DNA from 4 places in the Neobacillus sp. BF23-41 genome. Region 2 is predicted to be linked to each of the others. Evidence: predicted binding sites of a transcription regulator. Region 2 holds the regulator's gene; each other region holds the start of a gene.
What was found. Region 2 encodes Rex, which represses fermentation and respiration genes when NADH is low (regulators of the CRP and FNR family bind a similar motif). Its sites were predicted from a motif close to TTGTGAAATATTTCACAA; they were not measured.
Positions count from the first base shown of each region.

Region 1: AB7942_RS04195 (DoxX family membrane protein) is a predicted target of Rex. The motif match lies at 1,212-1,229, and genes of this name have one in related genera.
Region 3: AB7942_RS10450 (polyhydroxyalkanoic acid synthase subunit PhaR) is a predicted target of Rex. The motif match lies at 3,226-3,243, and genes of this name have one in related genera.
Region 4: nirB (nitrite reductase large subunit NirB) is a predicted target of Rex. The motif match lies at 4,535-4,552, and genes of this name have one in related genera.

Region 1 is NZ_JBGBPR010000002.1:214,373-222,608, forward strand. It holds gene AB7942_RS04185 (heme-dependent oxidative N-demethylase family protein) at 1-240, opposite strand, end outside; gene AB7942_RS04190 (DoxX family membrane protein) at 590-1,099, shown strand; gene AB7942_RS04195 (DoxX family membrane protein) at 1,318-1,827, shown strand; gene AB7942_RS04200 (hypothetical protein) at 1,889-2,110, opposite strand; gene AB7942_RS04205 (class I SAM-dependent rRNA methyltransferase) at 2,287-3,483, opposite strand; gene AB7942_RS04210 (M4 family metallopeptidase) at 3,901-5,532, opposite strand; gene AB7942_RS04215 (DUF3231 family protein) at 5,901-6,725, opposite strand; gene AB7942_RS04220 (DUF3231 family protein) at 6,763-6,906, opposite strand; gene AB7942_RS04225 (ATP-binding protein) at 7,367-8,236, shown strand, end outside.
Region 2 is NZ_JBGBPR010000017.1:3,139-11,374, forward strand. It holds gene AB7942_RS21545 (ABC transporter ATP-binding protein) at 71-1,990, opposite strand; gene moaC (cyclic pyranopterin monophosphate synthase MoaC) at 2,168-2,665, shown strand; gene AB7942_RS21555 (redox-sensing transcriptional repressor Rex) at 2,702-3,358, shown strand; gene ystJ (NADP-dependent malic enzyme) at 3,517-4,764, shown strand; gene AB7942_RS21565 (sulfite exporter TauE/SafE family protein) at 4,991-5,743, shown strand; gene dcuS (DcuS/MalK family sensor histidine kinase) at 5,939-7,558, shown strand; gene AB7942_RS21575 (response regulator) at 7,536-8,236, shown strand, end outside.
Region 3 is NZ_JBGBPR010000005.1:104,377-112,612, forward strand. It holds gene AB7942_RS10430 (hypothetical protein) at 1-172, shown strand, start outside; gene AB7942_RS10435 (hypothetical protein) at 290-496, opposite strand; gene AB7942_RS10440 (acetyl-CoA C-acetyltransferase) at 633-1,823, opposite strand; gene fabG (3-oxoacyl-[acyl-carrier-protein] reductase) at 2,289-3,023, opposite strand; gene AB7942_RS10450 (polyhydroxyalkanoic acid synthase subunit PhaR) at 3,348-3,749, shown strand; gene AB7942_RS10455 (3-oxoacyl-ACP reductase) at 3,838-4,581, shown strand; gene phaC (class III poly(R)-hydroxyalkanoic acid synthase subunit PhaC) at 4,662-5,738, shown strand; gene AB7942_RS10465 (DUF429 domain-containing protein) at 6,384-7,043, opposite strand; gene AB7942_RS10470 (AAA family ATPase) at 7,091-8,236, opposite strand, start outside.
Region 4 is NZ_JBGBPR010000002.1:511,106-519,341, forward strand. It holds gene AB7942_RS05535 (precorrin-2 dehydrogenase/sirohydrochlorin ferrochelatase family protein) at 1-182, opposite strand, end outside; gene cobA (uroporphyrinogen-III C-methyltransferase) at 186-1,634, opposite strand; gene nirD (nitrite reductase small subunit NirD) at 1,662-1,982, opposite strand; gene nirB (nitrite reductase large subunit NirB) at 1,989-4,412, opposite strand; gene AB7942_RS05555 (hypothetical protein) at 4,608-5,594, opposite strand; gene AB7942_RS05560 (hypothetical protein) at 5,618-5,845, opposite strand; gene AB7942_RS05565 (hypothetical protein) at 6,091-6,819, shown strand; gene pruA (L-glutamate gamma-semialdehyde dehydrogenase) at 6,865-8,236, opposite strand, start outside.

The DNA of each region.
Region 1 (8,236 bases), on a different contig from region 2:
TAGATGGTCCATTACCAACTCAAGGATTTCCCATTGTCCATTCAGCGTATGTGGCAGTGATTGATAGCAGCGTTCAGGATGATGTTCGAGAAGCTGCCGCCTTAGCTTTATTTCCTCTTTATAATGAGGGGTAATTTCCACACTGTTAGAAAGATCTAACGGTGTCGAGTTATTTGAGTAACGATACACTACTTCTTTAAATGGGTATGGAAAGGATTCTAGTTCGGACGCCAGATGCATAATATCCTCCTTTACTGAAAATTCGTTATATTCATTGTAATAAAAAGGAAGGTAGAATGTGAATACCTATTTTTAAGTGGGATCACTTAAATGACACTTGGTCTGAAGGACAAAACTCAGTTGGAAAACTGGAGATCTGTCCTTTATAATGCCGATGATGGTCAAAACTCTCAAGGTATTATGGATAAAAGATCATTTCGTTTGAAATTTGTTCACAACTTTTTTACAAATATGTGAAATAGTGAACAATTTACCCTTATTTCAAAATAAGTTTGGTATAGTAACAATGTAGTTAACGAACAAACAAACAAACAAATAAATAAAAATAAATTAACAAGGAGTGTTTCGCATGGTAGTAAATTGGTTAAGAGAAAACAAAGTTGCCGCTGGAATTTTAACAGTTCTTCGCTTATATATGGGGTATTCTTGGATAACAGCTGGGTTCCACAAATTATCAGGCGGTTTTGATGCTTCTGGCTATCTAAAAGGGGCAATCGCTAATCCAGTGAAGGGGCCAGACGGCGCGATGGTTTATGGCTGGTATGTTGATTTCTTAAAGCATTTCGCCTTACCAAACGTTGATATTTTTAACACCATCGTCCCTCTGGGAGAGTTCTTAATCGGACTTGGACTTATTCTTGGATGCTTAACAACTGCTGCTATGTTCTTTGGACTTGTAATGAACTTTTCATTTTTCTTAGCAGGAACCGTATCACATATTCCAACAGATCTTTTCCTAGGAGCGATTATCCTATTCTCTGGCTACAATGCGGGCCGCATCGGTCTTGACCGTTGGGTTATCCCATTCATTCGTAACACAGCATTTAAAGGGAATAAAACAGTGAAACATAACGTTTAATACAAGTAAGCATGGGGAATGTCTTTCATAAACTCCCTTATCTACAACACTCTCCAATTGTCTTGTGAAGAATCTTGTGTGTGTGAAATTTGTTCATAACTTTTTTACAAATATGTGAAATAGTGAACAATTTACCCTAATTTCAAAATAAGTCAAGTATAGTAAAAATGTAGTTAACGAACAAACAAATAAAAATAAATTAACAAGGAGTGTTTCACATGGTAGTAAATTGGTTAAGAGAAAACAAAGTTGCCGCTGGAATTTTAACAGTTCTTCGCTTATATATGGGGTATTCTTGGATAACAGCTGGGTTCCACAAATTATCAGGCGGTTTTGATGCTTCTGGCTATCTAAAAGGGGCAATCGCTAATCCAGTGAAGGGGCCAGACGGCGCGATGGTTTATGGCTGGTATGTTGATTTCTTAAAGCATTTCGCCTTACCAAACGTTGATATTTTTAACACCATCGTCCCTCTGGGAGAGTTCTTAATCGGACTTGGACTTATTCTTGGATGCTTAACAACTGCTGCTATGTTCTTTGGACTTGTAATGAACTTTTCATTTTTCTTAGCAGGAACCGTATCACATATTCCAACAGATCTTTTCCTAGGAGCAATTATTATTTTCTCAGGCTATAATGCTGGCCGCATCGGTCTTGACCGTTGGGTTATCCCATTCATTCGTAACACAGCATTTAAAGGGAATAAAGCTGTAAAACATAATGTTTAATCCAAACAAAAAGCGACGCAGTCTTGGTCATCCTACCAGATTGCGCCGCTTTTTTTTAATACTAAAAACTATTATCTTCTTTTAAACTTTCTTTGTTCATATACCAATTGGTTACCTGTGTAAGGATGGCAAACATGAAAAAGAAATTCATCGCCCAGACATTAATGAACGGAGCCAACCCGCCAAATTCAATCGTTTCTAGACCTTTTAGCTTCATCACAATCATCGACTCGATAAAAATAAGCACAAAACCAACAACACCAGCAATAGCCGCTCTAATCATATCGTTTCCCCCAGAAATGATTATTTTTTAATTTATGTAAGTTACGAAAGTAGCATTTGTGACAATTTCATGAACATCTTCCCTTTATTATATTGCAAAAATGGGATTTACAACACCCTGAAAAATAAAAAAAGGCCCCCCCACATCAAATTCCATGTGGGTGTCAGGCACCATTCTTATCTTATTTTTTTTATAAATACTACCTTCAAGTAGTCCCCTTCTGGAAATTCTTTAATGGTTTTGAAATCGACGGGAAGTGAAAATTCTTCCAATTGTTTGTACCGGCCGCCAGATTCTCTAAAGGCAGCATCGATAAAGCTCTTGAATTTATCCATCCCAAAAGCGCTGCTGTTTGTGGATGCAACAATGGTTCCGTTGTCCGCAGTTATGGCAATCGCTTCGATTAGAAGATTCTTGTAGTCCTTTTCGGCACTAAAGACAAATTTCTTTGAACGGGCAAAGCTCGGCGGATCAAGGATGACCATATCAAACTTCAGTTGTTTCTTGACTGCATATTTAAAGTACTTGAATACATCCTCAACAATAATTGCTTGTGTTTCATGGTCCACACCATTTACACTAAACTGCTCAATCGTTTTACTCTTACTCCGATTGGCCAGGTCTACACTTGTTGTTTTCGTTGCTCCCCCTAGAGCTGCAAACACGGAAAAAGCCCCCGTATAAGAGAAAGTATTTAAAACTGTCTTACCGTTTGCATACACATCTCGGATTGTGCGCCTTACATCCCGCTGGTCTAAAAACACCCCGACCATGGCGCTTTCATTTAAGTAAATGGCAAAGTTGACACCATTTTCTTTGACAATAAGCGGGAAATGACCTCTTTCACCTGCGACAAAGTCATCTTCCTCGATGTATTGCCCTTTTTCATCAAAACGCTTTTTCTGATAAATGCCCTGAAATTCAACCAGTTCCTTTAAAGCTTGAATGATATCGTCTCGAAAATGATAGATACCCTTGCTGTACCATGTTAACAAATAATAACCAGCAAAGTAATCAATCGTCAAACCACCGATTCCATCACCTTCACCATTAAATACTCGAAACGCGGTAGTTTCTGAACTTTGATAAAATGATTCCCTATCCTTAATCGCTTCTTTTAGCATTTTCTCAAAAAAACGTTGATCAAAAGAGTCATTTTCTTTTCTGCTCAACACCCAGCCAATTCCCTTATTTTGCTTACCATAATAGCCTTTGGCAAAAAATATATTTCTTTCATCGACCAATTTAACAATGGACCCCTCTTCTACGAGGTCGTTCACATTTATGATGGCTTCCTTAGAAATAAGTGGATAGCCGCTTTTAAATTTATTTACAAACTTTGGTTTCACTTTTAAACTGACTTCTTTAATCATCTTTTCATCCCATCAATTATAATAATCCTACTCATATTGTAGACAAATTCTCACCTTACAAATCAGCAGGAAAGCAATAACGTTATCATAACATTAATTCTGCTTGTTCTAAAACAAAACCCGCCACTAATCTAGTAGCAGTTGTCATCATTATTTCTTTTAATCCTTAAATGGGCGCAGGTCTTTATAAAATACACTGGTCAGTTTGAAATCTTCACAACTTCCACATTAGTTCCACCTAAATTCTACACAAGTTTTTCTTATGATTAAGTCAAGTTAATACGGAAATGGTTCAAAGAGTCATTTCTTAAAACTTCCCATAATTTTGATTGGTGCTGACACCAATCTATTTTTTTTGCCCATAAAAATGTCAGCCATCACATTATGTGACGGCTGACATTGGAAATAGTTAATGGTCTAGTTTACTCCCACTTGTGTCCAAGCAGATTTAACGGCATTGTACTGTGTGCTGCTTGAGCCATACAAATCAGATGCAGCTGCAAGAAGAGCCGCGCGTGCGTCACTAAAATCACTTTGTGGAGCTAAATAAACTGTGAGTGCTCGATAGTAGATTTTTTCAGCGACAGTTGTACCCAGACTTGAAATCGTTAAATAGGCTGCTTTGTTCGGAATACCACTGTTCGTGTGAACTCCTCCATTATCTGAAGTAGTATTCACGTAGCCGTTCATATTCTCCGGTTGTCCATAAAGACTAGGGTTTGAAAGACTGCGGAGCGCATCGCCAGCTTTATTAGGCGTGTACACATCTTCTCCTATTAAATAATCGCCTTTATCAAGGAATACCCCGAACGTATCAGAAATGGACTCATTTAAGGCACCTGATTGATATTGATATTCCAGTCCTGCTGTTCTTTCAGTAACTGCATGTGTTAATTCATGGGCAACAACATCAAGCGCACCTGACAATGAACGGAAGGTTGTTCCATCGCCATCTCCATACACCATTTGCGCTCCGTTCCAGAAAGCATTGTTGTATTTTCTGCCATAATGAACTGTTGAGCGAAGCGTAGCTCCATTATTATCAAAACTATTTCTATTAAACCTATTTTTATAATAATCATATACGGCACCGGCATAATAGTGAGCGTCTACATCGGCTCTCTGTGACGTTGCGTTAAAATTATTATCAGGATCAACAGAATAATTGCCTGGTATGAAAGATAGATTTCTTGCCGTTCTTGTTTCTATGACACCCGTCATTGGCTTGGTAATATCATATAGATAGTACGTACCGCTCGAATAGTAGGTATTAAGCGTTTTTGTATCCCCTAGAACACCGACCCCTGTTCCATCAGCTACCGCATTATAAGAATTTAAGATATTACCATTTACGGCATCCACATAGACCACCCAGTTTGCAGGATATGGCTGAATAAATTGCAGATTTGTTTTGTAAGCCAGATTAAATTCATTACCATTTTTATAAACAACTAGTTCCGCCTTTTCAACGGTATCTTCTATTTTTTTGCCAGTAGGACCTGCTTCAGCATTCGTGATGGTTTCCTCTTTGGTTACCTTTATAGATTTCCAAGACTGATCAAGGGCAGCATCTTTGGATAGCTGTGCTTTCAGAGCCCCTTTGAAATAAGAAGATGCTTCTGGGAACACATCACCATTGACTGCCGTTACGATTCCATTTTTATCGGTATGGACCTTAAACTTCGCCCCATCCACCGGAATCCCCTGAATCGATTGAATAAAATTATAGTGAGTGCTGCCTAGCCCGTCCGTCTCAACATCAAGTAATGTTAAATCTTTAGCTGTATCTAACTGATAAAGTGCTTTATTTTCTTTTAAAAATTGCTTAATCCCATCTATGTCTTTATAAACTTTGTTCGATAGTTTCCCATGGACAAAAGATGGTACCGTTTGTCCTTTCTTCCAGTTAACCTTTGCATCCTTACCAAACTGCGCCGCGTCTTTCGTAACGGTAACATTGTACGGAATAGTTTTTGCTGCAGCAGTAATCGGTAGTACAGACCCCATCGTTAATCCCAAAGCTAGTACAAGTGAAGTTCTCTTTTTCATCTCCAACCGCCTCCTAATGATCATTCTGTAAGAATTTTCAAAATAATCATAACACGATGAATCTTTTAGGATAATTGGGAAAAAGTTGGGACATGGTGTCAGGCACCAGCGAAAATATCATCTATTCTATTAAAAATCCCAACGCTAAGTTCATTTTTGCGTTGGGAAAATTTATTTGATTATTTTTTTGGAGGAATAAACGGTGAAATCCTGATGGTCCAAAAGTTTCAAATTTTTTATTTTAGTAACTTCGGTAGTATCAAGCTGTATCTTTATATGCGGTTTAAGTAAAATAAGAAAAAAACCGACATTTTAAAAATGACGGTTTTCAAAAAAATAGTTGAAGATAGTAACTTAAACTTAGTCTCCTAGCCCTGAATGATTTCATCCCGATCATCTGCTTGAGGAGGTTCCTCCATCCACCCATGTTTGATCATAATCTTCGCTCCTCCTTCCGCATACTGAGAGATTTCCGGAAGCAACGAAGCATACTTTAGCGCAATATCCCTTCTCGGACTTGCAGCGATGGCCATCCCGTAATTTCCAATCCCTGCTGCGATCATTGATGAAACATTAAACATAATAAATTTATCTGAAAACACAGGTACGGTTGAATCGGTAACAGCAGAATCCCAACTCATTGGAGCGGGAAGATCCTCATTTATTAAAATCTCACTAAATTGATTTGCCTGATGTTGCGCAATTTGCATTCCTCTTACCAAAAATTCTTTCACTTCTTGATCCTGCGCAATCTGTGCATACCCTGTAATTAATGCCTTTCCAATCATATTTGTTTGGATATTTGAAAACAAATGCGTAACTTTTACAGAAGTAATCGGCCTCTTATGTCCAAAAAAGCCAGCCAAAAAATGATCCCTTTTCACAAAATCAACTTTGTCAGGTGTAGAAATGTAGGGAGGTCTGATATATGTACCTTGTTCCAACATGAGATCCCTTGTCAGATCCTGTAACTTAACCGCACAATTTAATATACGTTTATGAAAATCAACGATATCTGCCCGTGTCACCAATCCTAATGCTGCACTACTTGCAGCCATTGCAAGAATAGACATACTGCGAAAAAACATTAAAACAAAAGTGTCTGAAAATAGTTTTGGGGCTTTTGGATTTACATCTTGATCCGTAAAGCCAATCGGGACAGGGAAATTCTCCTTTTTAAACAGTTCCTGCATAATCGTTATGTTGCCTTTAGCTACATCCAGTGTAAATTCAATGATGGGACGTACTTTCCTCGTCTTCCACCTTCTCTATAAAATAACTGGACACACAAACCGCAAGTGTGTCACTCAAATATTGGCTCCATAATGTTGACATTTCGGCAGCCGTTAATCGAATTTTTATTTTATCTTCCATAGAATCGCCTCTGTTCTTTTATATAAATTCGGATTATACATACCATTTGGTATTAGAATCCACAAAAAGAGAACATTTATGATAAATATACAGGATTTAACAGAATTTTTATCCCTTATTCCTTCATTTGCAGTTTCTTAAACTATTGGCTAGGTTAAAGCTCATTGTTGATTTGGCACATGTTGATTGGAGCGGAAGGCGCGAAGACTCCTGCGGGAGGACGGGGAAGGGGAGACCCCGCAGGCGCTTAGCGCCGAGGAGGCTCCCCGGACCGCCCGCGAACCGCACGCGCCTGGAGCGGAAATCAACAGCCAAGTATAACAGATCCAAACTATTAACGATTCAACACTTACATGAATATAATTTACTCATTTAATCACAAAATAATGGGTAGGGTATACTTCAGCGCATAAAAAAATAGTAGAATAATGATAAACAAATTTTGAGGAGTAGATTCCACTTGGTTGTCATTCGAAGTTTTACATCGATCCTGAAGAATAAATTTCTATTATATCTACTTCTCACATTGATCCCCACTATAGCAATCAGTACGGTCTTAGCACAGCACCAAGTTAAATTTTTGGAAGATCAAAATCAATACAAAGCACAAGAGTATGCCGACTTTCACACACAGAACATTGAAAATTTCCTTGGAGAAACGGTTGGCAGATTAGAAATGCTCGCTACTTCTATTAAATATCAGAAAAATAACATAAATGATGTGGAAAATTTACTTCGGGAAACAATGGGTAAAGATCTTCGCCTTTCAGGTTTTTTTTGGACAAATGCAAATGGAGACTTATTAATTAGCACGAATACAAATTCAAAAAATATCAATGTAAGCGATCAACCTTATTTTCAGCAAGCAATCAAAACAGAGAAAACAAGTTTTTCAGAAGTACATATAGGCAGGGTTACAGGAAGGCAAATCATTTCCATTGCTACTCCCATTATCAACCATGGCCAATTACAGGGAGTTCTCGTTGCCAGTTTGCGTATAGACGAAATAAAAGCAGCCATTAAAAACCATGTTAAAGATGAGATGGTCATCGTCACAGATGGTTCTGATCATATTTTACTAACAGCAGGATCCGTTCCTGAAGAGAGTTCTATAAAATCCAGTATGAAGATAGCGAAAATACCTTTAACAATATCAGTCTTAGTTAGGTCTGAAAATGACCTCGCTTTTTGGAAACCCTTTTTAAAATACCTAATCATCTTTCTAACAATTTCAAATATCATATTTTTATTGGCCCAATATTTTCTTTTAAAAAGGAAGATAAAAAAAGAAAATGAACAAACTGAAATTCATAAATTAGAATTAATCGGA
Region 2 (8,236 bases):
ATCATATCAAAATTTGTCGATAATTGTCATAATAAACAAAAAACCAGGCGAATGCCTGGTTTTTGCATAATTATTCAGCAAGTTCCGCCCATTCTTCCATTAAGTGCTCGAGTTCAGACTTTGCCTTTTCATTTTTTATGTTGATTTCCAACACTTTTTCATGATTTTGAAAAATGTCTGGTTCGCATAATTGCTGCTCGAATTCTTGAATTTGCTCTTCTAGCTCTTCAATTCGTTGTTCCATTTCTTCTAATTTCCTTTTGCGCTGACGCTCTTGTTTTTTACTTTCCTTATCCTGTTGATAAGAGTTTTTTTCAAAAGCATCCGTTTGTGCTGCCCTTTTTGCTGTTGCGGCCATGGCTAGTGCCGCAAGTTCTTCCTGCTCTAGTTTCTTCTCTAAATAATAATCATAATCCCCGAGGTATTCTGTACTTCCATGACGACTAAGTTCTAAGACCTTTGTGGCAATCCGGTTAATAAAATACCTATCGTGTGAGACAAACAATATCGTGCCCGGGTAATCTATTAAAGCATTCTCTAGAACTTCCTTACTATCTAAGTCAAGGTGGTTGGTAGGCTCGTCCAAAATTAACACATTTGCTTTCTCCAGCATCAGTTTAGCTAATGCTAGACGGGCTTTCTCACCGCCGCTTAAGGTGGAAACTATTTTTAAGACATCATCACCAGAAAATAAGAAATTACCGAGCACCGTACGTATTTCTTTTTCATTTTTTAGTGGATAGTCATCCCAGAGTTCATTTAAGACCCGCTTATTGGAGGTCAATTCAGCTTGCTCCTGGTCGTAATACCCAATCTGAAGGTTTGTCCCATAGAGTATGGTTCCATCAAGTGCAGGCAACTTTTTGATTATTGTTTTTAAAAGTGTTGATTTGCCGATACCATTCGGTCCGACCAAGGCGATACTTTCACCTTTATAGGCCCGGAAAGAAATGGACTCTGAAACCATATCACCCTCGTACCCAACAGCGAGTGAATCCACTGTTAAAACATCATTTCCGCTTTGTTTTTCAATTTCAAACGAGAAGGAAGCAGACTTTTCATCGCCTAATGGACGATCCATCATCTCCATCTTTTCAAGCTTTTTACGACGGCTTTGGGCACGTTTGGTTGTCGATGCCCGCGCTAAATTCCGGTTGATAAAGTCTTGGAGATCCGCGACCTCTTGCTGTTGTTTTTCGAAAAGCTTTAAATCACGCTCATAATTTGCCGCCTTTTGATCAAGGTAAGAACTATAGTTGCCTGTAAACCTTTGGATTTGCTTACGGGAAACTTCATAAACTTGAGTAACAACTTTATCTAAAAAATAGCGGTCATGGGAAACGATCAAAATCGCCCCATGATAACTTTGTAAATATTGCTCCAGCCAGGAAAGCGTATCAATATCAAGGTGGTTTGTGGGCTCATCCAATATTAGGATATCAGGCCTGGTTAACAAGAGTTTACCAAGGGCTAGACGAGTTTTTTGCCCGCCGCTTAAACTAGATATCATCAAGGATTTGTCATGGAAATTCAGCCCATGAAGGACGGAGCGCATCTCTGCCTCATACTGATACCCTCCCAGTTCTTTAAATTTGACCTGAAGATGATCGTACTCTTTTAGGATTCTTTCGTACCTGCCACTGTCTTCAAAAACGAGGGGATCAGCCATTTGTTCTTCAAGTGTGCGGAGTTGTTTTTCCATTAATCGCAGCGGTTCAAAAACCGTCAGCATTTCATCCCATATGGATAATGATGATTCTAACCCAGTATTTTGAGCTAAATAGCCAATCGTCACCTCTTTTGGCTTGATGATTTCTCCGCCATCATGTGACAAGTGTCCGGCTATAATCTTCAATAATGTCGATTTTCCCGCCCCATTGCGTCCAACAAGGGCAACACGGTCCCGAGTTTGTAATTCGAGCTTAATATTCGATAAAATAAGGTCAGCACCATAATATTTTTGTAATTGATTAACCTGTAGCAAAATCATTCTCATTCACCTCTATTACATAGGATAAGTGTACCTTATTCCCGGTATGTCGGCAATAAACTGCTCGCCATATTAGCGGAGTGAAGTCTTAAACCGACATAAAATGTAATATATAGTTCAAAGTTTCACACACATATAAGGAAAAATAGTGTATGATTTGATGGGAGGATTTTTTATATGGCAGAATTTACGCATTTTAATGAAGAAGGCAGAGCAAAAATGGTCGACGTCAGTGATAAGCCGGAAACGGCACGTACGGCGCTTGCTCATTCCAGCATTACCGTTAGTAAAGAAATTTATGATAAAATAACTAATAATGAGATGAAGAAGGGCGATGTCTTAGCAGTGGCCCAGATAGCAGCTGTCATGGCAGCAAAGAAGACATGGGATTTGATTCCAATGTGCCATCCGATTCCATTAACAGGTGTTAATATTTCTTTCTCTTGGGAACAGGATAAGGATGAGAACTATCAATTATATATTGCTGCAGCCGTTAAAACGAAGGGGAACACAGGCGTAGAAATGGAAGCGTTAACAGCCGCATCCGCATGTGCCTTAACGGTTTATGATATGTGTAAAGCCGTTGATAAAGGTATGGTAATTGGACCGACGTATCTTGTCGAAAAAACAGGCGGTAAAAACGGTGATTTTAAAAGAGATGAAAGAGTTAAATAAATTTTTAACTAAACCATTCATGGGGTGTGGGAGATTATGAGTAATGAAACAACGAAAATACCACAGGCGACAGCAAAACGGCTGCCCCTCTATTATCGATTTCTAAAAAACCTGCAAAGTTCAGGCAAGCAAAGGGTCTCTTCAGCGGAATTGAGTGAAGCAGTAAAGGTAGACTCAGCAACGATTCGCCGCGACTTTTCCTATTTCGGTGCGTTAGGAAAAAAGGGCTATGGGTATAATGTTAATTACTTAATATCCTTCTTCCGAAAGACCTTAGATCAGGATGAATTAACTAAGGTTGCCTTAATAGGAGTCGGAAATCTTGGGACTGCCTTTTTAAACTATAACTTTTTAAAAAATAATAACACAAAAATAGAATGCGCCTTCGATGTGGATCCCGACAAAATGGGAACTATGATTCGCGAGGTACCCGTTCATCCTATGGATGATTTAGAGAAGGTGTTATCAGAAACTAATATTTCAGTGGCGATATTAACGGTTCCGGCTCCTGCCGCTCAAATGATAACCGATCGACTGGTCCAAGCGAATGTAAAAGGGATCTTAAATTTCACTCCAGCGAGGTTAAATGTTCCACCATTAATAAGGGTCCATCATATTGACTTGGCTGTGGAGCTTCAATCGCTAGTCTACTTTTTAAAGCATTATCCAACGGTCGAAATAGATGAAGAATAATTAGTTAAAAAGGCTTTCCACAAAATTTGTGGAAGGCCTTTTGTATATTAAATCCCTGCTTTTTTTAATTACATAATCTATAAAAATACTTTCTTATGCACTAAGATGTAGGTAGATAAAATGCAAGCGGTTACTAGCCGGGAAGTGGGGGAAATTCAATGTCAATTTTACGGGATGAAGCGTTAAAAATGCACAAGGAACACCAAGGCAAGGTTGGGATTTATTCTAAGGTGGCAGTACATAATGCAAAAGATTTAAGCCTTGCCTATTCACCCGGTGTGGCAGAGCCATGTTTGGTCATTTATGCAGACGAAAATAAAGTCTATGATTATACCTCGAAGGGCAATCTTGTCGCAGTTGTATCCAATGGGACAGCGGTCCTGGGGCTTGGAAACATTGGACCAAAAGCTGCGATGCCTGTGATGGAAGGAAAGGCCGTGTTATTCAAATCGTTCGCAGATGTTGATGCCTTTCCCATTTGCTTGGCCACCACTGACACAGACCAGATCGTAGAAACCGTCAAGCTGCTAGAACCAACATTTGGCGGAGTGAACTTGGAGGATATTGCTGCGCCGCAATGCTTTGAAATTGAAGACCGCCTCCGCCAAGCCTGCGAGATTCCTGTTTTTCATGATGACCAGCATGGAACCGCGATTGTAACAGCCGCTGGTCTAATCAACGCATTAAAATTAGCGGATAAAAAAATTGAAGATATTCGTGTTGCCGTAAACGGAGCAGGTTCAGCTGGAGTAGCAATTGTTAAGCTCCTGCTGCATATGGGCGTGAAGGATGTTATTTTATGTGATACAAAAGGAATTATTTATGAAGGCCGCCCGTTCGGAATGAATCGATTCAAAGATGAAATGGCGCGAATGACAAATCGCGGGCAAAAACAAGGAACGTTAGCCGATGCGTTCCTTGACGCAGATGTGTTTGTGGGGGTATCAGCAGCTGGGGCCGTTACAAAGGAAATGGTTGGTTCTATGCACCGTGACCCGATTATCTTTGCCATGGCCAACCCAGTACCGGAAATTATGCCCGATGCGGCCAAAGAAGCAGGAGCACTTGTAGTGGGTACAGGACGTTCTGATTTTCCGAACCAGGTTAATAATGTGCTTGCTTTCCCAGGAATTTTCCGCGGCGCTTTAGATGTCCGTGCAAAGGAAATCAACGAGGAAATGAAGCTCGCCGCGGTCTATGCAATTGCTGGATTAATTTCAGATGAAGAACTTCATGCTGATCATGTTATTCCAGACCCTTTTGACCCTAGGGTCGCAGCACAAGTAGCAGCAGCAGTTGCTTCCGCTGCAATGGAAACAGGGGTAGCTCAAAGAATTGTCAATGTTGAGGAAATTAAACAACGCCTATTAGCACTAGCGGAAGCAAAACAACCAGTTCATGTTTAGGTCGAGTAAAATCAAGCTTTTAAGGGAGGACTACCTCAATCTAGAGGTAGTCTTTCAAATTTTGGGAATTAGGGCATATTTCCAATATACCTTTTAAATTTTTAGTACAATAATGAATGATAGTTTTTTTCTTTTTTAAATCGGTGGGTATGAGCACGTTTTTAGGTAAGTAATTTTAACATTTCCTAGAAGGACATCTAGGGTTTTGCAATCGGAGGGGATGAAGTTGGCGATTGTGCTGACGATGTTTGTGCTTGGGATATTATTAGGATTTGTTGGGGCGGGCGGCTCCGGCTTTATTATTGCCATCTTAACAGTTATTTTTGGAGTACCAATACATATGGCGTTAGGGACATCACTAGCAGCGATGGTGTTTACGAGCATGTCAGGTGCCTACAGTCATTTTCGTCAAGGAAATATCTCAATTAAAACCGGTTTAATCGTCGGTGGATTTGGTGCAGTTGCCTCCTATTTAGGTTCAAAACTAGCCAGTTTGATTCCGATCCATTCTTTGCATTGGTTAACAGCAGGGATGTTATTTTTGTCGGCTGTAATACTGGTTGTACGCTTATTTATTGTTCAAAAAATAAAGGCAAACAACAAAAAAGTGAAACCTGGCAACCTGCTTCTCATTAAGAAAGCGGCAGTCGTCGGGTTGGTTACCGGATTGTTGTCTGGTACATTTGGGATAGGTGCTGCGCCGTTCATTCAAATCGGGTTGCTGGTCATCATGGGACTTTCGCTTAAACAATCAGTTGGTACAACAATGCTCGTTATTTTGCCAATCGCTTTAGCAGGAGGAATCGGCTACTATTTCGAAGGATACCTGAATTTAACCCTGTTAGTTGAAGTGGTAGGAGGAACGATGATTGGCTCCTATGTCGGGGCTAAGTTTACAGCCCTTGCTCCGCAGCCTGTATTAAAAAGTGCGATGGTCCTGACCCCTATTATCGCAGGAGCTATTTTGCTCATAAGTTAAGGCATCATTCGCAAGGATGGTTAACTTTGAAAATTAATCCTCAGGCCAGCCTAAGTTAAAGAAAGCTTTTAGACTGCAATGTATTTTCATAAGAATGCTTTGCAGCCTTTTTGCGTTTACTAACCCTGTTGGTTAGTATGTCATCAGGTGGAAATCAGAATGGTGCCTGTCGCCTTCTCAAAGATGGAGGGAAATATGAGAAAGGGAAGATGGAGTTTACAGACGGTAATTATTGTCTTTGTGTGTATGGTGGTTACTTTTTCACTTTTGATAACAGATTTACTTATCAGTTCGAGAATTGCTAAGGAGACGGAAAAAGGTCAGGCTGAGAAGGCGAGAAATGTGGCTCGAATGGTTGCTCATAGTCCGCTTGTGATTGATGCGATGAGTGGAGAACGGGATGTAAAGGAAATCCAAACGTTTGCGAATGAAATGAGAAAAGTGACAAACGTTTACTTTATTGTTGTGATGGATATGAAGGGGATCCGTAAATCCCATCCTGATAGCAAAGAAGTTGGCAAACAATTCAAGGGTGGAGATGAAGGGCCGGTACTAAAAGGGAAAGAGCATGAATCTATTTCAAAAGGAGCTCTAGGACCTTCTTTACGTTCTTTTACGCCGATTAAGGATGCAAATGGGAAACAGATCGGGGCAGTAGCCGTTGGGATTTCTCTTGATAATGTGGAAACGGCCGTCAATAAGAGCAGAATAGGGATCTATATTGGGACGATGATTGGTATCTTAATCGGTGTTCTCGGGGCCGTGATTTTAGCCAGATATATAAAAAAAATCCTACTTGGGCTTGAGCCATTTGCGATTGCTAAATTATTAGAGGAACGCAGCGCGATGCTTCAATCGGTGCGTGAGGGAATTGTGGCAGTTGATCAACAGTCTAACATAACACTCGTCAATCGAGCGGCCTTAAAGCTGTTCGATAAAGCAGGCCTGCAAGATAACCCGATGGGGACAAATATCGAAGAATATATGTCATCTACTCGCTTGGGTGATTTATTAAAAACTGGTAAACCTGAATTGGATGAAGAACAGAATATAAATGGGATGACCATTTTAACCAACCGAGTCCCTGTGATCGTTGGTAATAAGGTAGTCGGCGCGATTGCTACTTTTCGGGATAAAACAGAAATACAGGTGCTTGCTGAACAACTGACCGGAGTTAGAATATATGCTGACGCACTTCGGGCTCAGGCCCATGAGTTTATGAATAAACTTCATGTTATTTTGGGAATGGTCCATACAGGTTATTATGAAAAAGTGGTCGAATATATCAGTGAAACGGTTGACCATCGAAATAGCGAAATTGGCTTTGTGACAAAAAAGATAAAGGACCCTGTATTAGCTGGCTTTTTAATTGGAAAGTTGAGTTATGCAAGGGAATCAGGGGCAGAGTTATCAGTTTCCTGTGAGCAGCCTCTTCCGCAGCCCGCTGTTTCTGATGTGACACACGAACTTATAACCATTGTTGGCAATTTAATTGATAATGCCATCGAGGCTATGAATGGTTGTATGGTTAAAAAAATAGCAGTAGAATTCGAATATGGCGATGATATTTTAACAATCGAAGTAAAAGATACGGGGGCAGGGATAAGTGAAGAACTGCAAAACCAAATTTTTAACAAAGGATTCTCCACAAACGGTGAAAATAGGGGGTTAGGACTGTATCTCGTTTCGCAAGCTATTAAGAAGTTGGAAGGGGAATTAATTCTTTCATCGAAGCCTGGAAAAGGGACCGTTTTTGCCGTGTATATACCATATGAAGGGGAGGGGGACCAGAATGATCCGGGTAATGATTGTTGAAGATGATCCAATGGTGGCTGAATTTAATAAACGCTATCTTGAACAAGTTCATGGATTTACCTTGATGGCAATGGCCGCATCCGTGGATGAGGCGATTGAGAAAATTGAAAAACTAGAAATCGATCTTATCTTATTGGATATATTTATGCCGGGGAAACTAGGATTAGAGCTGTTAACCTACCTTCGTGAAAATGAGAAAGAGACCGATGTTATTATTATTTCAGCAGCATCTGATATGGAGCGGATTAAAAAGGCTTTAAGATACGGAGCCGTTGATTATTTAATTAAGCCTTTTGAATTTGAACGCTTTAGTAGAGCATTAGTTGCATATAAGGATCAAACAAAGTTTATTCAAACTCAACAAGTGATTAACCAAGACGTATTGGACAATCAATTACTGCACCGAGAGGATAGGCCTCTTATCGAAGATTTACCAAAGGGTTTAACAAAAGATACCCTAAAACAAATTTGGGAAGCGATTCAGGAGCTAAAATATGCCTCGTTTTCAACAGAGGACGTAGTTAAGGTCGTCGGAATTTCTCGAGTTTCGGTCCGTAAGTATTTAAATTTTTTAAAGGAAATTGGGATCCTAGACGTTAAGGTAATCTACGGTACAGTGGGAAGACCCGTATATCAGCATGAATTTAATCAATTGAAACAACATCTTATCAAAACCTT
Region 3 (8,236 bases), on a different contig from region 2:
AACATTTGGAATTGGACCGGTAAAAATATTTAAAACAATGTTTGATGCCGATGGCAATGTAAGATATTTGGTTTATTTGCCGCAGTACGAATGGTTCAAAACCCCAAATTACAAATGGTATGAAGTGTATGCCACCAAAAATGGCTTTCAACATATTGAAATCGAAAGATGATTTCGTTCATATTGACAAAGAACGCCCCATTTCTATGGGGTGTTCTTTGATTTATCAGGTATCTAGCATTGCATGGGACAACTATTTTACACAGTAATATTTGGTAAAACTATTTTATCATTCTGTGGATTGGGCTTTAGATGTGTTTTGTACTTGTGTTACGGCCGTTAAAGCAGACGAAATTTCGTTTGATGCCTGTTTCATCGCTTCCTGGGCGAGAGTAGGATCGGAATTTGCTTTTTCAATTGCTTTTGTTAACAATTCTTGGGTTAGTGTTACATTTGCTTTTGCTTGGTTTAGTTGATTTACATCAATTTGTGGCATGAGAATCTCTCCTTTTGGTTTAAATTACTTCTATATCATCACCATGCATTTTATTTTTATTTAAGGTAAAAATTACCTCAAAAAAAAAATGCCTCGGAGTTTCCTCCAAGACATTTTTTACAATTTTTATTCATTCTTACTTAACATTTTCGATAATGGTTGCTACACCTTGTCCTCCACCGATACATAACGTAGCTAAACCATAGCGGTTTTCTCTTTTCTTCATTTCATGAATTAAACTTACCAAAATTCTTGCTCCACTAGCACCGATTGGGTGACCAAGTGCAATCGCACCACCATTTACATTTAACTTTTCTTTATTAAATTGAAGCTCGCGATCTACTGCAATAGATTGTGCAGCAAATGCTTCGTTTGCTTCAATTAATTCAATGTCTTCTAAAGATAAAGACGCTGTTTTTAGAGCTTTTTTAACAGCAGGGACAGGACCAATTCCCATAATACTCGGATCCACACCTGCAGAAGCATTCGCTTTAATGGTTACTAGAGGGGTTACGCCTAATTCCTCTGCCTTTTTACGGCTCATAACAACAAATGCTGCCGCGCCATCGTTAATTCCTGAAGCGTTAGCAGCAGTAACGGATCCATCCTTTTTAAATGCAGGACGAAGTTTACCTAATCCTTCTGCTGTCGTTCCAAAGCGTGGGAACTCATCTTGGCTGAATAATGTCACTTGTCCTTTGCGCCCAGGTACCTCAACAGGGACAATTTCATCAGCAAATCGATTGGATTCAATCGCTGCTTGAGCCTTTTGCTGACTCCATGCTGCAAATTCATCTTGTTCAGCACGTGTGATTTCATATTTCTCAGCAAGATTTTCAGCTGTAATTCCCATATGATAGTCATTTTCAGCACACCATAATCCGTCTTTAATCATACTGTCTAAAATTTTCTGATCGCCCATTTTAAATCCATTACGACCGCCTTTTAACAGATATGGAGCTTGACTCATATTCTCCATTCCGCCTGCAATAACTACTTCTGACTCACCCGCAAGAATCGCTTGTGTTGCTAAGTGAACAGCCTTTAATCCTGATCCACAGACCTTATTAATTGTCATTGCTGGTACCTCTTGAGGAATTCCTGCAGCGAGGGAAGCTTGTCTTGCTGGATTTTGGCCCGCTCCTGCTTGTAAAACATTCCCCATGATCACTTCATCTACATCATTTGGATTAATTCCAGCTTTTTGAATGGCAGCTTTAATTACAGTAGTCCCTAACTGTGTAGCAGAAACATTTTCTAAACTTCCTAAAAAAGTACCAATTGCTGTTCTTACCGCACTTACGATTACAACTTCATTTACAGTCATTCTGATTTCCCCCAAAAAGTGATTTATGTATTTGAATAATAATTCCTCACAAATTTTACTACATTTCTCGGTATTTTTCATGACAAACTATTCGACAAATTCAGAGTTTTTTTATTTATCGCTATTAAAAAATTAAGACCTTATCCTGACATATTCAACGTTTATCCCCTTTAAAAAAGGCTTAGAGAATCCACTATTAGCAAAGCAAAAGGTGTAATTACATCGATTGAAAATATTAAAAAAAAACAGGCAAAAAAATTCTGTTTAACTTTAGTATAAATTGACATGTTTTGTAGAAAAATTTTTGAGTTTATACTAACTTGGCATTTGAACAATTGAATGGACGATAAGAATATGACCGAACCTCCATATATTGTAATATAGTAATTTAGTAATAGCGGTTACCATAATAAACCAAAAAGAGAGAAAATCATTATTTTCTCCCTCAATTTGCAGCTATATTGTTTAAATAACTAATCCGCCATCCACACTTAAGATGGTTCCGTTAATATAATTCGCCTTATCCGAAGCTAAGAATACATACGCTGCGGCAATATCTTCTGGTTTGCCAAGCTTCCTAAGTGGAGTCTTTTCCTTCATAAATTGAAGTACCTTATCTGGCACCGCTGCAGTCATACCTGTTTCAATGAAACCTGGAGCAACTGCATTGACTCGGATCCCCTTAGGGCCAAATTCTTTTGCCCAGCTTTTCGTCAGCCCGATGACGCCCGCCTTTGTCGCAGCATAATTCGTTTGACCAATATTCCCATATAAACCAACGACGGAAGATGCGTTAAGAATAACGCCCGACCCCTGCTTTAACATAGTAGGAGCTACAGCCTTCGTACATTTAAAAACACCTGATAGATTGACAGAAATGACTCTTTCCCAATCCGATTCCTCCATCTTTGTTAAAAAACCATCAAGTGTAATTCCGGCATTGTTAATTAAGATATCGATTCGGCCATGATTACCTATTGTGGATTGAACCATTTCTTCTATCTGGGTGCTGTCCGTTACATCGACTTTATAAAATTCTACTTTTTCATGATTCAATTCTTCTAAAGCAGATTTACCAGCCGACTCATCATAATCACAGATTACGACATTTGCACCCTCTTGGAGAAATTGTTTAGCTGTTTCTTTTCCGATCCCCTGTGCACCACCTGTAATTAACACAACCTTTTCACTAAACTCCAAAATATATCACCTCGTTTTTTTCTTTTCAGAATAGACCTCTGCACTTTCATCATCATCCCTAGGCAAATGAGAAAAGAAATCCAAAACAAAAAAGTGGCAATGATACTAGGCTTTGGACAAAATTAAATCCATTTTTACCCATATTATGATGGATTATCGCTAATTATCACTCTTGTTAAATTACTTTACAATTCGCAAGAAAGTGAGAAATTTGTCAAAAAATGAAGAAATGTATTTTGATAATTTTTAATCTTTCTCCTTTTAAAATTTCGATGAAGTTAGTATGATGGATAGGTCAACAAAACAAATGTAGGAGGAAAAAAAATGAGCACAGACTTTAATTTTTATGATATGTGGAAAGATCTTTATTCACACTCCAGTAAGTTTTTCGATGAGAAAGTTAGCAATGATTTCCCTTCTCAAGGGATGGGTCAGGTATTGGAGATGAATCTTCAATTAAAAAAAATGATTGATGAATCAACGTTAAAATATTTAGAATTTATGAATGTACCATCTCGAAATGACATTGCCAACCTTTCTTCGCTGATTGTTAATGTCGATGCAAAAGTAGATGAATTAGAAGAAAGATTGGAAGAGAATTTGGATAACCAAGACCAAGAGTCATTTAAGGTAGAATTGTCGAATTTAAAAAAAGATATGAAGAATTTAGATAATAAAATGAATCAAATCATTAATTTGTTAAAAACACCAGAAAAAGCGAAATAGAAACGCATTACATAATGCATGTAAAACCAAGTAATTTAGTAAACTATCTGGATTATTTTTACAACTACAATAGATGGGGTGGACAACAATGACAGAATTAAAAGATAAAGTAGCAATCGTAACAGGCGGCAGCAGAGGAATCGGTGCATCAATTGCATTGGAACTGGCTAAAAACGGCGCGAAAGTTGTTATTAACTATAATATTCGTAAAGAACTAGCAGATAAAGTAGTCGCAGAAATAAATGAATTTGGCGGAGAAGCATACGCAGTTCAAGCAGATGTTTCAGAAAGTAATGAAGCAGCATACCTTGTACAAGAAACAATCAACCATTATGGCAAATTAGATATCCTGATTAATAATGCAGGAATTACTAGAGATAGCACGTTCAAAAAATTGAAAGAAGAAGATTGGAAAAAAGTAATTGATGTTAATTTAAACAGTGTTTTCAACAATACATCTGCAGCATTACCTTATCTTCTTGAATCAGATGCAGGCCGCATCATCAACATTTCGTCCATTATTGGGCAAGCAGGCGGGTTTGGACAAACAAACTATGCTGCAGCAAAAGCAGGACTAATTGGATACACTAAATCTCTAGCTCTTGAACTTGCTAGAAGTAAAGTAACAGTTAATGCGATTTGCCCAGGATTTATTGGAACCGAGATGGTCCAAGCCATTCCTGAAAAAGTTCTTGCAGGAATCGTTGAAAAAGTACCACAAAAACGCCTAGGCAAACCAGAAGAAATCGCTCGTGGTGTTGTTTTCCTATGTAAAGATGGTGACTATATTACTGGTCAGCAATTAAATATTAACGGTGGACTTTACATGTAAGTGTCATGAATGTACAAACCTCTTTATATATTTAAAGAGTAAATATATCATTTAAGGAGTGAACAGTCATTAACGCTCAAATGCTAAAAGAATGGAATGAGATGCTAGAGGCTACACCTCAAAAGTATCAAGAGATGTCCCAACGTGTAATGAGGGCATCTCAAGTGTTAACGACCGATCCCGAACCGGAAGTAGCACCTACACCGAAAGAAGTTGTTTGGACTAGAAATAAAGCGAAGCTCTATCGGTATATATCCGATCACCCAAAAAAACATAAAACTCCACTTCTATTAGTTTATGCTCTAATTAATAAACCATATATATTGGATCTAACCAAGGGTGGCAGTTTAATAGAATTTTTGGTTGAACGTGGGTTTGATGTTTACCTTCTTGACTGGGGTACACCAGGTTACGAAGATAGACATATGAAACTGGATGATTATATTATGGACTATATACCACGTGCCGTTCGTAAAGTAATGAGAAGGTCTAATGTTGAGGAAGTATCGATCCTTGGCTATTGCATGGGTGGAACGATCACGTCTGCATTTGCGGCATTACACCCTGAATTGCCAATCCGCAACCTCATCTTTATGACTAGTCCTTTTGATTTTCAAAATAGCGGCGCATATGGTGCGATGTTAGATGAGCGATTTTTTAATATTGATAAAGTGGTAGAAACCCTTGGTGTAATTCCACCAGAAATGATTGACTTTGGAAACAAAATGATCAATCCAATGGGAACCAACTTTGGACCATTTATTAGTCTTGTTGAGCGTGCTGACAATGAAAATTTCATAAAGAGCTTTAAATTACTGCGAAAATGGTTAAACGACGGAATTTTATTCCCTGGTGAAGCCTACCGTCAGTGGATTAGAGACTTTTATCAAAAAAACAAACTGATAAAAGGTGAAATGGTTATTCGTGGTCAAAAGGTCAAACTTGAAAATATCAAGGCAAATGTGCTCAACTTAGCTGGGAAGAACGACCTCATTGCCCCACCGCATCAGGTTGAAGCATTGATGAACAAGATATCTAGTGAAGATAAACAATTTAAAGTTTTACCTGTTGGGCATACCTCCATTACTTATGGCAGTCAAGCAACAAAAATAACTTATCCAACCATATCCGACTGGTTAGAAGAACGATCCAACTAATTATAGAGAAAGTCTAATCAATGAGGAATTTCTTTTACATTAGAAGAGTGTCCCGAAACATGTGGGGCACTCATTTTTTATTATATCTAGTAGCAAACACTTCTTCGAGGAAAACAAGTTATTAGTAGTGGTAAAATTAATTATATGCAATTTTCAGAGAATTGACAAGAGATAAATAAATAAAATATTCTATTAATTCAGTGAATACTTGTATATGGCTTAATAAAGTGATTTGACCTTCCTATTAAAATATTGCCGAGATTTAAACTAAAGAATAAATCAATTAAAACTGGAAGATTCCTCCCTTTCCCCTCCACTCTATGCTTAGTACCAACTAATGGAAATAGTCATTAGTCCCCTTCGTCTCCTGCCAATATGATTTTCAGCATAGCAAGCAAAGATTCGGTCAGTGGTTTATTAGAAAAATCCCGGGGACTTTTTTGTCTTCTGTATCCACTCTCCCACAAGCTTAAGACGACTCCTTTGAATCCATCTGAATTGATTTTTTAACATCCTCGAGCATTAGTAGCTTCCACTAGTTACCGCTGAATTAATTTTCACCATTCAAGAGGCATCATACAATTCTCTCGCTGTACAGACAAATAAAAAAACGCCACAGTTTCCAGTACTGTGGCAGAATAACCATTAACAACAATAATCATACGGATGCAGTGGAGGATTCGCAGGAATTGACCACTTTGGCTGCAAGGATGGATCCTTCCAATGCCAGGCCCCTAATGCTGCTGCACAGGCATCAATTAAATGACTTTCCTCATCAATAAAAACAGGAAGCTTAGTTAACTTTTGCTCACCAAGCCAGTTCCGAATCCAACTTCTCGCTGATAGACTTTGTTTGTAACTCAAAACATACACCAATTCTTCTTGCGAGAGTCTTGAGCCAATCACTGCACCTGGATGCACTTCCACGATTGAAATCGGATAACTAGAAGATAGATACCCTATTTCTCTACTAAGTTTTATTCCTCGTAGTGTAAGATAAACCATTCGATTTAAAGTTGGCGGCATGATTGATCCAGGCTTCATCCCAAGAGAGACAATAAACTGTCTCAATTGTTTATCCCCTTGTCTATCTCCTCCGCCATCCTGATAAGATAAAGGGGCATCCATTCCAATAACGACTTCACCTATTTGACTTTGAGTCTCTATTTCTTTTAAAATGTCCAGATCCCCAATATTGCTCATTAACTTAATAAAATTTAATTGATCATTTTGTAATTCAAATACCGTCAAAACAGTATCTTTATGATTACTTGGACCAGATAAATCAATACCTATCACTCTCATCAGCAATCTTCTCTCTCATTTGGTTTACTAGTGTGGAATCACCAAGGTTAATCATCTCCAAACCCAGAAAATCCGATCGATGCAGAGGCAAGAGCTTGGTCCCATTCTTGTTTTTGCTGTTTCTGCTGCAGTGATTTTAAGTCCGCACAAAGTCTCTTCACATCAACCTGCTGTTCGTAATGCCATTCAAGGGCAATCGATGTATACAATTCATTGAGCTGTGCATATGAGAAATCCTTTGTTGAATCAACGACTTGCTGAATCTCTTCCACTGAAAGAATTCGAGCAATATTCTTGTTTAATAGATACTGATAGCGAAGCTCTTTCGTCGGTACATGGATCTCATATGCCCGGTCAAACCGGCCAGAGCGGTTCATAAGGGCAGGATCTATTTTTTCCGGATAATTCGTTGTCCCGATGATGAAGATTCCTTCCTTCGAGGTGGCACCGTCTAATATGTTCAGGAAGACGGACCGGACACTTGCTGGCATGGAATCAATATCTTCAATGACTAACACTAATGGTGTCAATTTTAATACAGAAGTAAAGACCTCTTTAATCGTATAGCTTGATGAAAATTCAGTGATCTGCCAATACGCTACCGGAGCATTAATGCTGCTGGCGATAGATTTCACAAGAGTGGTCTTTCCATTCCCAGGTTTTCCGTAGAGAAGTATCCCGCGTTTGTAGGGAATATCATAGGTTTTGAAAAACTGACCGCTTTCCGAAAAGAATTCGTCAATCGATCGATAAATTTCTCTCTTTAAAGAATCCTCTAAAAATACATCTTCTCTTCTTACCAAAGTAGTAATACTATCAATCTCTGTTTCTACCCCATCTTCTGTATCTGTAAAAACAGTCACGTAGTTTTTAATATAATCTCTTTTTCTTTTTAGTACATATTTAAGAAAGGCGACTAAGCAAGCATCATTTTTGGCAAAAATGAAATCCCGAGTCATTTCTCCGTCACTTTGAAAAATGACCAATCTTGCGAGCGCAACCTCATAATTTGGATAGTAAAAAAGACCGTTGGTGATCCGTGGTTTAACAATCAGCTCCATCGCTTTATCGGTATGGTTAGATGAGATCGTTTTGGTCTCCCCTTCTTTATAAACATGACAAATCAATTGTACTTCGGGAGATTCCTCCTTCAAGTCTTCCTCTAGGATATCCCATATCTCATTCGAGGTATC
Region 4 (8,236 bases), on a different contig from region 2:
CAAACAATTTCCCCCTCACGATGAAGCCTTTGGATTTCATCCGTTGCCTCCGGGCTGACGATTACGATTTCTGCACCCGTACCAAGCAGACCCGTTACTTTTCGCTCGGCAACTTTCCCGCCCCCAACAATGACGACTGTTTTTCCTTCTAACTTTAGGATTACAGGATAGCCTGAATTCATCTTCTACACTTCCTCGACAGGACGGACCGCTAAATATTCAACCAAGGCTTCTTTCGTTGCGCTAGCAGGCATTCCATGCGACATAAAGCCGGCTTTTCCAACCGCAGCTGCTGTTTGTTTTCCCATACTGACCACATGCAACCCTTGCAACAGTTCAACCGCATTCAAGTCACATTCACGTAACGCTTGTACAAACGGTTCAACGGACGCACTGCTTGGGAATACCATGGTATTCACGTCAGCCTCATCTAACATTCTTTTAAAAAGAGGCAGAAACTGATGATCTATTTCTTTTCTGCTAGTCACCATGATGTCTGCCTGATCATAACCTTTTTTCAAGATGCTATCGTCCCCAACAATGAGCAAGGCTCCGGTTTCGTGCATTTCATCAACCTGTACAGCAATAAATCCACGATTATTTAATGCTTTGATTGATTTCATCGAAGCGCCAAAGAAATCGGCACGGATTTTTCGAATATCCATTCCACTTTCCATCACCGCTGTGAAAAATTCATCTACACTTTCAGGTGAGGTAAAAAATATTTTTTCATAGGAAGTTACTTTTGTCAGATCAACAGGCAGTGCTGTCTTTTTCCACTTTGGAAATTCAATCACATCGGCACCTTGATCCATTAATTCCTTTGCTAATTCACTTTGACCCTCACTCGTACGGGCAAGCAGGATTTGCCGTCCATACAATGGCATTTTCTCGAACCAGCTGATTTTTTCACGCAGAGAAATGACATCCCCAACTAAAATAATCGATGGGTTGCTAAACTTTGCCTCCAAGACCTTCTCGGAAATATTAGCAAGTGTCCCTTGCAATGTTTTTTGGCGGCCAAATGTACCCCATTGAATCAAAATAACCGGGGTCGACGCTGGTTTACCGTAGTTAAGGAGATTTTCGCAAATAAACGGTAGATTGCCGACTCCCATGTAAAAGGCAATGGTATCAACACCACGAGCCAGTCCTTCCCAATCAAGTACTGGTTTGCCCTCTTGCGATTTGTCATGGGCAGTAACGACTGCAAATGACTCTGCATACTCACGGTGGGTAACAGGAATTCCTGCATAAAGGGGGGCTGCAATCCCCGATGAAATGCCAGGAACGATTTCAAATGGAATTTGATATTCGGCCAGGGATGCCGCTTCTTCGCCAACTCTGCCAAACACGCCTGGGTCTCCGCCTTTTAAACGAACAACCCGCTTGCCTTCAAGAGCCTTCTCAACCAAAAGCTCGTTGATATTCCCTTGGCGTAATATATGGCGGTTCGGTAGTTTTCCGCAATAAATCAGTTCACAATCCGCTGGAGCAAACTCTAACAGTTTGGGATTGGCAAGCCGGTCATATAAAATCACTTCGGCTTGCTTTATAGCCTCCAGTCCTTTTACGGTGATTAAACGAACGTCCCCGGGTCCTGCTCCTACTAAAAATACTTTCCCATTTTTCATTCTGCAGCCATCCTTCCCATTTCGCTCTTATCTGACAATAAAAACGATATCTTCCTCTAATTCAACCTTGAATGTCCGTACTTGACCTACATCCGGTGACTGTACTTTACCATCTTTTAAGGATATTTTCCAATCATAGACGGGGCAATATACATACTCGCCACTGACAAGGCCTTCTGAAAGGACGCCTCCTTTTGGATGGGGACTGCTGTTTTCAATCGCATAAACCTCTCCATTTGTTAATTTAAATAGGGCAATTTCTGTATCATCGGTTTTAATCGTATACCCAGATCGAACTCTTAAATTAGAATAGTTTGCCACTGGAATTCTTGTTATTGTTTGAAGCATATTGAATCACTCCCCAGCCTTAATAGTGTGTTTTGCATAATATTTATCTTGAATTTCTTCACTTTGAATCGCTTCATTCCAAGGTTCGATATATTTATTTAATGTTTTATCCATGCGCTCGTTTAAGGCTTTCCGTGTGGCCTCATTGGCAAGTACTTCTCTCACATGATCCAAGCCGACACGTTCTACCCATTTTGAAGTACGCTCTAGGTAATTGGCTGTTTCTCGATAATATTGAAGATAAGCACCCGTGATTTCCATTACTTCCGCTTGTGTTTTCACTGTACATAGGAGGTCCCCCGCACGGAGGTCGACACCGCCGTTACCAGCGACATAAATCTCCCAGCCGCCGTCAATTCCGACAAAGCCAATGTCTTTGATTCCTGCTTCTGAGCAGTTCCTTGGGCAGGCCGATACGCCCATTTTTACTTTATGAGGGGTATCGAGGCGTTCAAATTTCTTTTCAAGGTCAATGGCAAGTGCCATCGAATCCTGTGTTCCATAGCGGCAGAACTGAGCGCCGACACAAGTTTTTACAGTACGAAGCGTTTTTCCATAAGCATAACCAGAAGGCATATCGAGCTCTTCCCACATACTTGGCAGGTCTTCTTTTTTCACTCCGAATAAACCAATCCGCTGTCCGCCTGTTAATTTTACGAGCGGTACCTCATACTTTTCAGCGACCTCGGCGATTTTTTTCAAATCAGCGGCTGTCGTTACCCCGCCATACATTCTTGGTACAACCGAGTAGGTTCCGTCTTTTTGAATATTGGCATGCATTTTTTCATTGACGAGTCGGGAATCACGATCATCTTTGTATTCATCCATATGAATCATACCTAGATAGTAGTTGATGGCCGGACGGCATTTGGTACAGCCTTCCTCATTATTCCACTCAAGGACATTCATAACTTCTTTTACACTTGTTAAGCCTTTTTCTTTAATTTCGGCCACAACTTCATCACGGCTTAGGGTTGTACAACCGCACAGGCTTGTCTTTTGTGCTGCCGCTTCATCAAATTGGTCACCTAGTGTATAGGCAAGAATATTGCTTACCATCGGTTTACAGCGTCCGCAAGAACGGCCCGCGTTCGTACAATGGCTCACTTGGTCCAGTGTGGTTAACCCTTGAGTTTTGATTGCTTCAACGATGGCGCCTTTAGTGACTCCGTTACAACCGCAAATTAATTCATCATTCGGCATCGATGCTACATCATCATTGCCGCCTTCTGCACTGCATTCAGATTGCAGCACCGATATACTAGTCATTCCGCTGATATCCTCTTTTTTCGTCAGCATTCGGTATAGCTTGGTGCTATCCTTGGTGTCTCCATATAGCACGACACCAACAATCGTGTTATTTCTCGTTAAGATCTTTTTATAGACACCATCATATTCATTGTAGACCATGATCGATTTTGTTGAACCATCTTCAAAAATTTCTCCAGCAGAGAAAAGGTCCACACCGGCTACCTTTAATTGTGTTCCTGTTACAGAGCCTTCATATGGTTCGCTTAAATTTCCACAAATACGGTTGGCCAGCACTTTTCCTTGTTCATATAATGGGGCCACCAAGCCATAGACAATCTCTCGATGTTCCGCACATTCCCCCACTGCGTAAACATGAGGGACACTTGTTTCCATGAAGTCATTGACCACTATCCCGCGATTGACATAGATTCCGCTGTTTCCTGCCACTTCGGTGTTAGACTTAATCCCGATTGCCATAACCACCAGGTCCGCTTCCACCTCTGATCCATCTTTAAAGCGAAGACCTGTTACTCGTTCGTTGCCAAGGATTTCAACGGTTTCTTTTTCCATTAAGAAGTTCATGCCCTGGCTTTCTAGTTCTGCCTTCAGTAAGGATGAAGCAACCGAATCCAGCTGTCGCTCCATTAGATGCGGCATTAAGTGAACAACATCCACCTTCATTCCCAGGTTTAACAGTCCTCTTGCTGCCTCAAGACCTAGAAGTCCGCCGCCGATGACCACGGCTTTCTTAAATTGCTGTGCTGACTTGATCATCATTTCACAATCATTGATATCACGAAATCCAGTCACACCGATTTTGTCTGCACCTGGAATTGGGAGGATGAACGAATTCGAGCCAGTGGCAATAATTAATTCATCATATTCGACTTCCCTGCCTAAATTACTAACCACACGTTTTCCGTCCACATCAATGTTTACAATCGCTTCACCTGTAAACAATTGAATATTATTTTCTTTATACCAATCGAGCGGGTTGATGATGATTTCTTCAAAGTTTGTATCCCCTTGAAGTATATTTGATAGTTTAATCCGATTATAGTTTGGGTACGGTTCTTGTCCAAAAATAGTAATTTCAAATGGTTCAGTGGATACTTTTAGAATTTCCTCTATCGCTCTGACGCCTGCCATACCATTTCCGATTATTACTAGTTTTTTCATTTATCAATCACTCCTCATATGTTAAATAAATATTTTTAAGGTTAGTAAGGTTTTCTTTATAGTTAAATTGTAAATGCTAGCGTCGATAAAATTTGTGAAGTACGTCACTATCCAACCAATATATGTGAATGATTTCACATTATTGTCAAACATAGTATAAAAAGAAAAATAGCACACGATTGTATGCTATTTTTACTACACTACCTTCTTTTCAGTTTTCTGTATTTGATACGGTTTTACGATTGAATTTATGGTCGGAACAAGCACACCAATTACTGCAACAGGGGCAAGCTCCCATAATACCAAGGGTGGAGTGATGAGTATACCTGTTTTATGGATTGCAAACAAGGCAAGAAAATAAGCTAGTGTACCTGCCAGACCAGCTAACCGAGGGTTTTTTCTAAACAATAAATAGCATAAAGGAATGAATAAAAGCGTTATCGGTACATAAGAGGTTGGGTAACCAACTGCAGCAAAAATAGCTTTGCCTACAAACCTTAACAGGATATAAAGTGCCGTCGCCATCACAGGTATGGTATAATCACGGCAATATCGGATGATTAGAATTGTTAGGAGAGCGACCATTAGGATTGAATAGATGGGATAGACCCATTCCGGAATGCCGCCAAAAATCTGTGAGGCAGGATCTGAGATTAATTCAAGGATTTCCTTTGAGGCAATCGATTTTCCATGAATGTATTGATCATATGAAATGGCCCCGTTTTCCTGTTGCATATTCGGAAACATCAAGCATTCAAGGAGATACATGGCAAACCAGGTATGAAGTGACCACCATGACGGTTGAATATCTCTCGAATATAGAAAGTAACCACGCCAGACCCCAAAAATCATAATTGCTGTACCAATATAATAAATAAAATGGGTTGGACTCCATGTAGTTAAATCAATTCCATACGCAATATGATAGGTGAAATCTAGTGGGATCCCAATTAGGAATATAACGTAGCCTATTGTAATCAGGTTTCTAGAAAATCGGTCCATATAATTTAAACGTCGCCACTCTTGAATTAACAAACATGCGCCTAAAGCAAAACCGATGGTATTAACAATATGGGGAATGGAGTATTCCTCAAATAAATATTTAAAATGATAAGAAGCATCCCATGCAGAACCAATAAATTTTAATAGAAAGGCAAGTACCCATAAACGATAATATTTCAACGATATCATCTCCTCTCTAGCGCTTATCCAAGTAAATCAAATATATCCCCAAAGATGGCAATAAGAATATAATTCACAGCTAAAGCAATCGCAAACGTGATTCCCGCGCCTCGAACATTTTTCTGTCGAAATAATTTATACATAAACGTAATTCCTGCTGTGACAACAAAAATATTACAGATTAAAAATGTCAAAAGTAAATTTTCACTATGTTGGACTGATGTGACGTGAAATAGATATAATGGAATCAATTTTACAATCCCCCACACTTTTAGTTCCTTACTGCCTTTTCTCTATATTATCATTATTTTTACTATAGGTAACTTTTTAAATTACATAAAATTCTTGCATTGGTTTAATTAGGTAATATATTTTTAAAAAAAGTAAGTTTCATTGAATGGAGGAATTCCCACTGAAAAAATCTATCCTATTTATGATCCTTTTTTATACCTTGTTTTTATCGGCTTGTAATCCGGTTAGGGTCCCAAAGTCGAGTATGGACCATAATATGAGTGCCACTCCAACTGGTGTCATCCCTACAAAGTCTGATTGGAAGATCCAGGATCATCCGAATGCAAATGAGAAAATACCCATTTCACTGTTAATAATGGATCAGTCCAATAAACCGATTCAATCATTCGATACTGTTCATGAGAAAAAAATGCATTTATTTATTGTTAGTAAGGATTTAGCTTATTTTTCTCACATCCATCCAAAATATAAGGGAAATGGCGAATTTGATTTTACCACTAGTTTCCCCGCCGGCGGAAATTATAAGCTTATCTCAGAATTTACTCCGAAGGGTGGAGGGGACCCTAGTGTAGAAAATCATTGGGTCCAGATTGAAGGGGATGCCGCAGAAGGAAAACCTCTCGTCCCTGATCAGAAGCTAACCAAAGTCGTTGATGGCAAACAAGTGAAGCTCTCTTTTGACCAAATGATGGCTGGAATGACGGTCCATATGAATTTCACCATTAGTGATGCAAAAAACCATCAACCCATTAAAAATCTGCAGCCTTATTTAGGGGCAATGGGGCATGCGGTCGCCATGAGTAGTGATGCGGAAAAGTATTTACACATCCATCCGATGACAACAGAAGGAAATGGTCCAACGGTAACCTTTATGACTATTTTTCCTGAAAAAGGCATTTATAAGATATGGGGCCAATTTCAGCACGATGGCAAAGTATTTACGGTTCCATTTGTGATAGACATATCAAAATAAAAGTGAACCCCCTCCTCGGCTTGAGAAGGGGGTTCACTTTTATTATTAATACATTTCTGAAGTTGTTTTTGCCTGCATATGAAGCAGCAAGTAATCAGGACCGCCTGCTTTGGAGTCAGTTCCGGACATATTGAAGCCGCCAAATGGCTGATAACCAACGATGGCTCCAGTACAAGATCGGTTAAAATACAGGTTTCCAACATGGAAGTCTTCACGAGCTTGTTCCATGTGGGCACGGTTTGTAGTAATAACTGCACCAGTTAAGCCGTACTCCGTGTTGTTAGCAATTTCAAGCGCTTCATCGAAGTTCTTTGCCTTTGTGAAACCAACAACAGGTCCGAAAATTTCTTCTTGCATTATACGTGCTTTAGGAGCAAGATCCGCAATAACCGTTGGTTTAATGAAATAACCCTTGGAATTATCCCCTTCGCCGCCAGCCATTAACTTACCTTCTTGCTTGCCGATTTCAATGTATTCCATGATTTTTTTGAAAGCGTTATTGTCGTTAACAGGGCCCATGAACGTAGCTTGTTCAGTTGGATCTCCAACCGTTAACTCATTCGTTAACTCAACGACGCGATTCAAAACTTGATCATAAACACTTTCTACGATTATCGCACGTGAACATGCAGAACATTTTTGACCTGAGAAGCCAAATGCGCCTGCAACAATTGATTGAGCAGCAAGCTCTAGATCTGCTTCACTATCAACCACGATGGTATCTTTACCGCCCATTTCAGCAATCAAACGTTTCATCCATACTTGTCCTGGGTTCACTTTCGAAGAACGCTCGAAAATTCGAAGTCCAACATCACGGGAACCAGTAAAGCTGATAAAGCGAGTATCTTTATGGTCCACTAAATAGTCGCCCACTTCAGCACCGCTTCCTGGTACGAAGTTAAGAACACCTTTAGGCAGACCTGCTTCTTCCATGACTTCAACAAACTTCGCTGCAATCACAGGAGTAGTTGAAGCGGGTTTTAATAGAACTGGGTTACCAGAAACGATAGCTGCTACTGTAGTTCCTGCCATGATCGCAAATGGGAAATTCCATGGCGAGATAATAACTCCAACACCAAGTGGGATATAGGAATAACGATTAAATTCATTCGGACGGCTTTGAACGGGTACGCCATCTTTAAGTGCTAGCATTTGGCGTGCATAGTACTCAAGGAAATCAATTCCTTCAGCGGTATCTGCATCCGCTTCTCTCCATGGCTTACCAGCTTCTTTCGTCATAAGAGCAGAAAATTCGTGTTTGCGGCGGCGAATAATGGCTGCTGCTTTAAATAAAACATCCGCGCGGACTTCAGGTTTAACTTTTTTCCAAGTTTTAAATGCTTCGACTGCTGCTTGCATTGCTTTTTCAGCTAGGTCTTGGCTAGCTTTTGAAACGCGGCCAATTACTTCTTCCTTA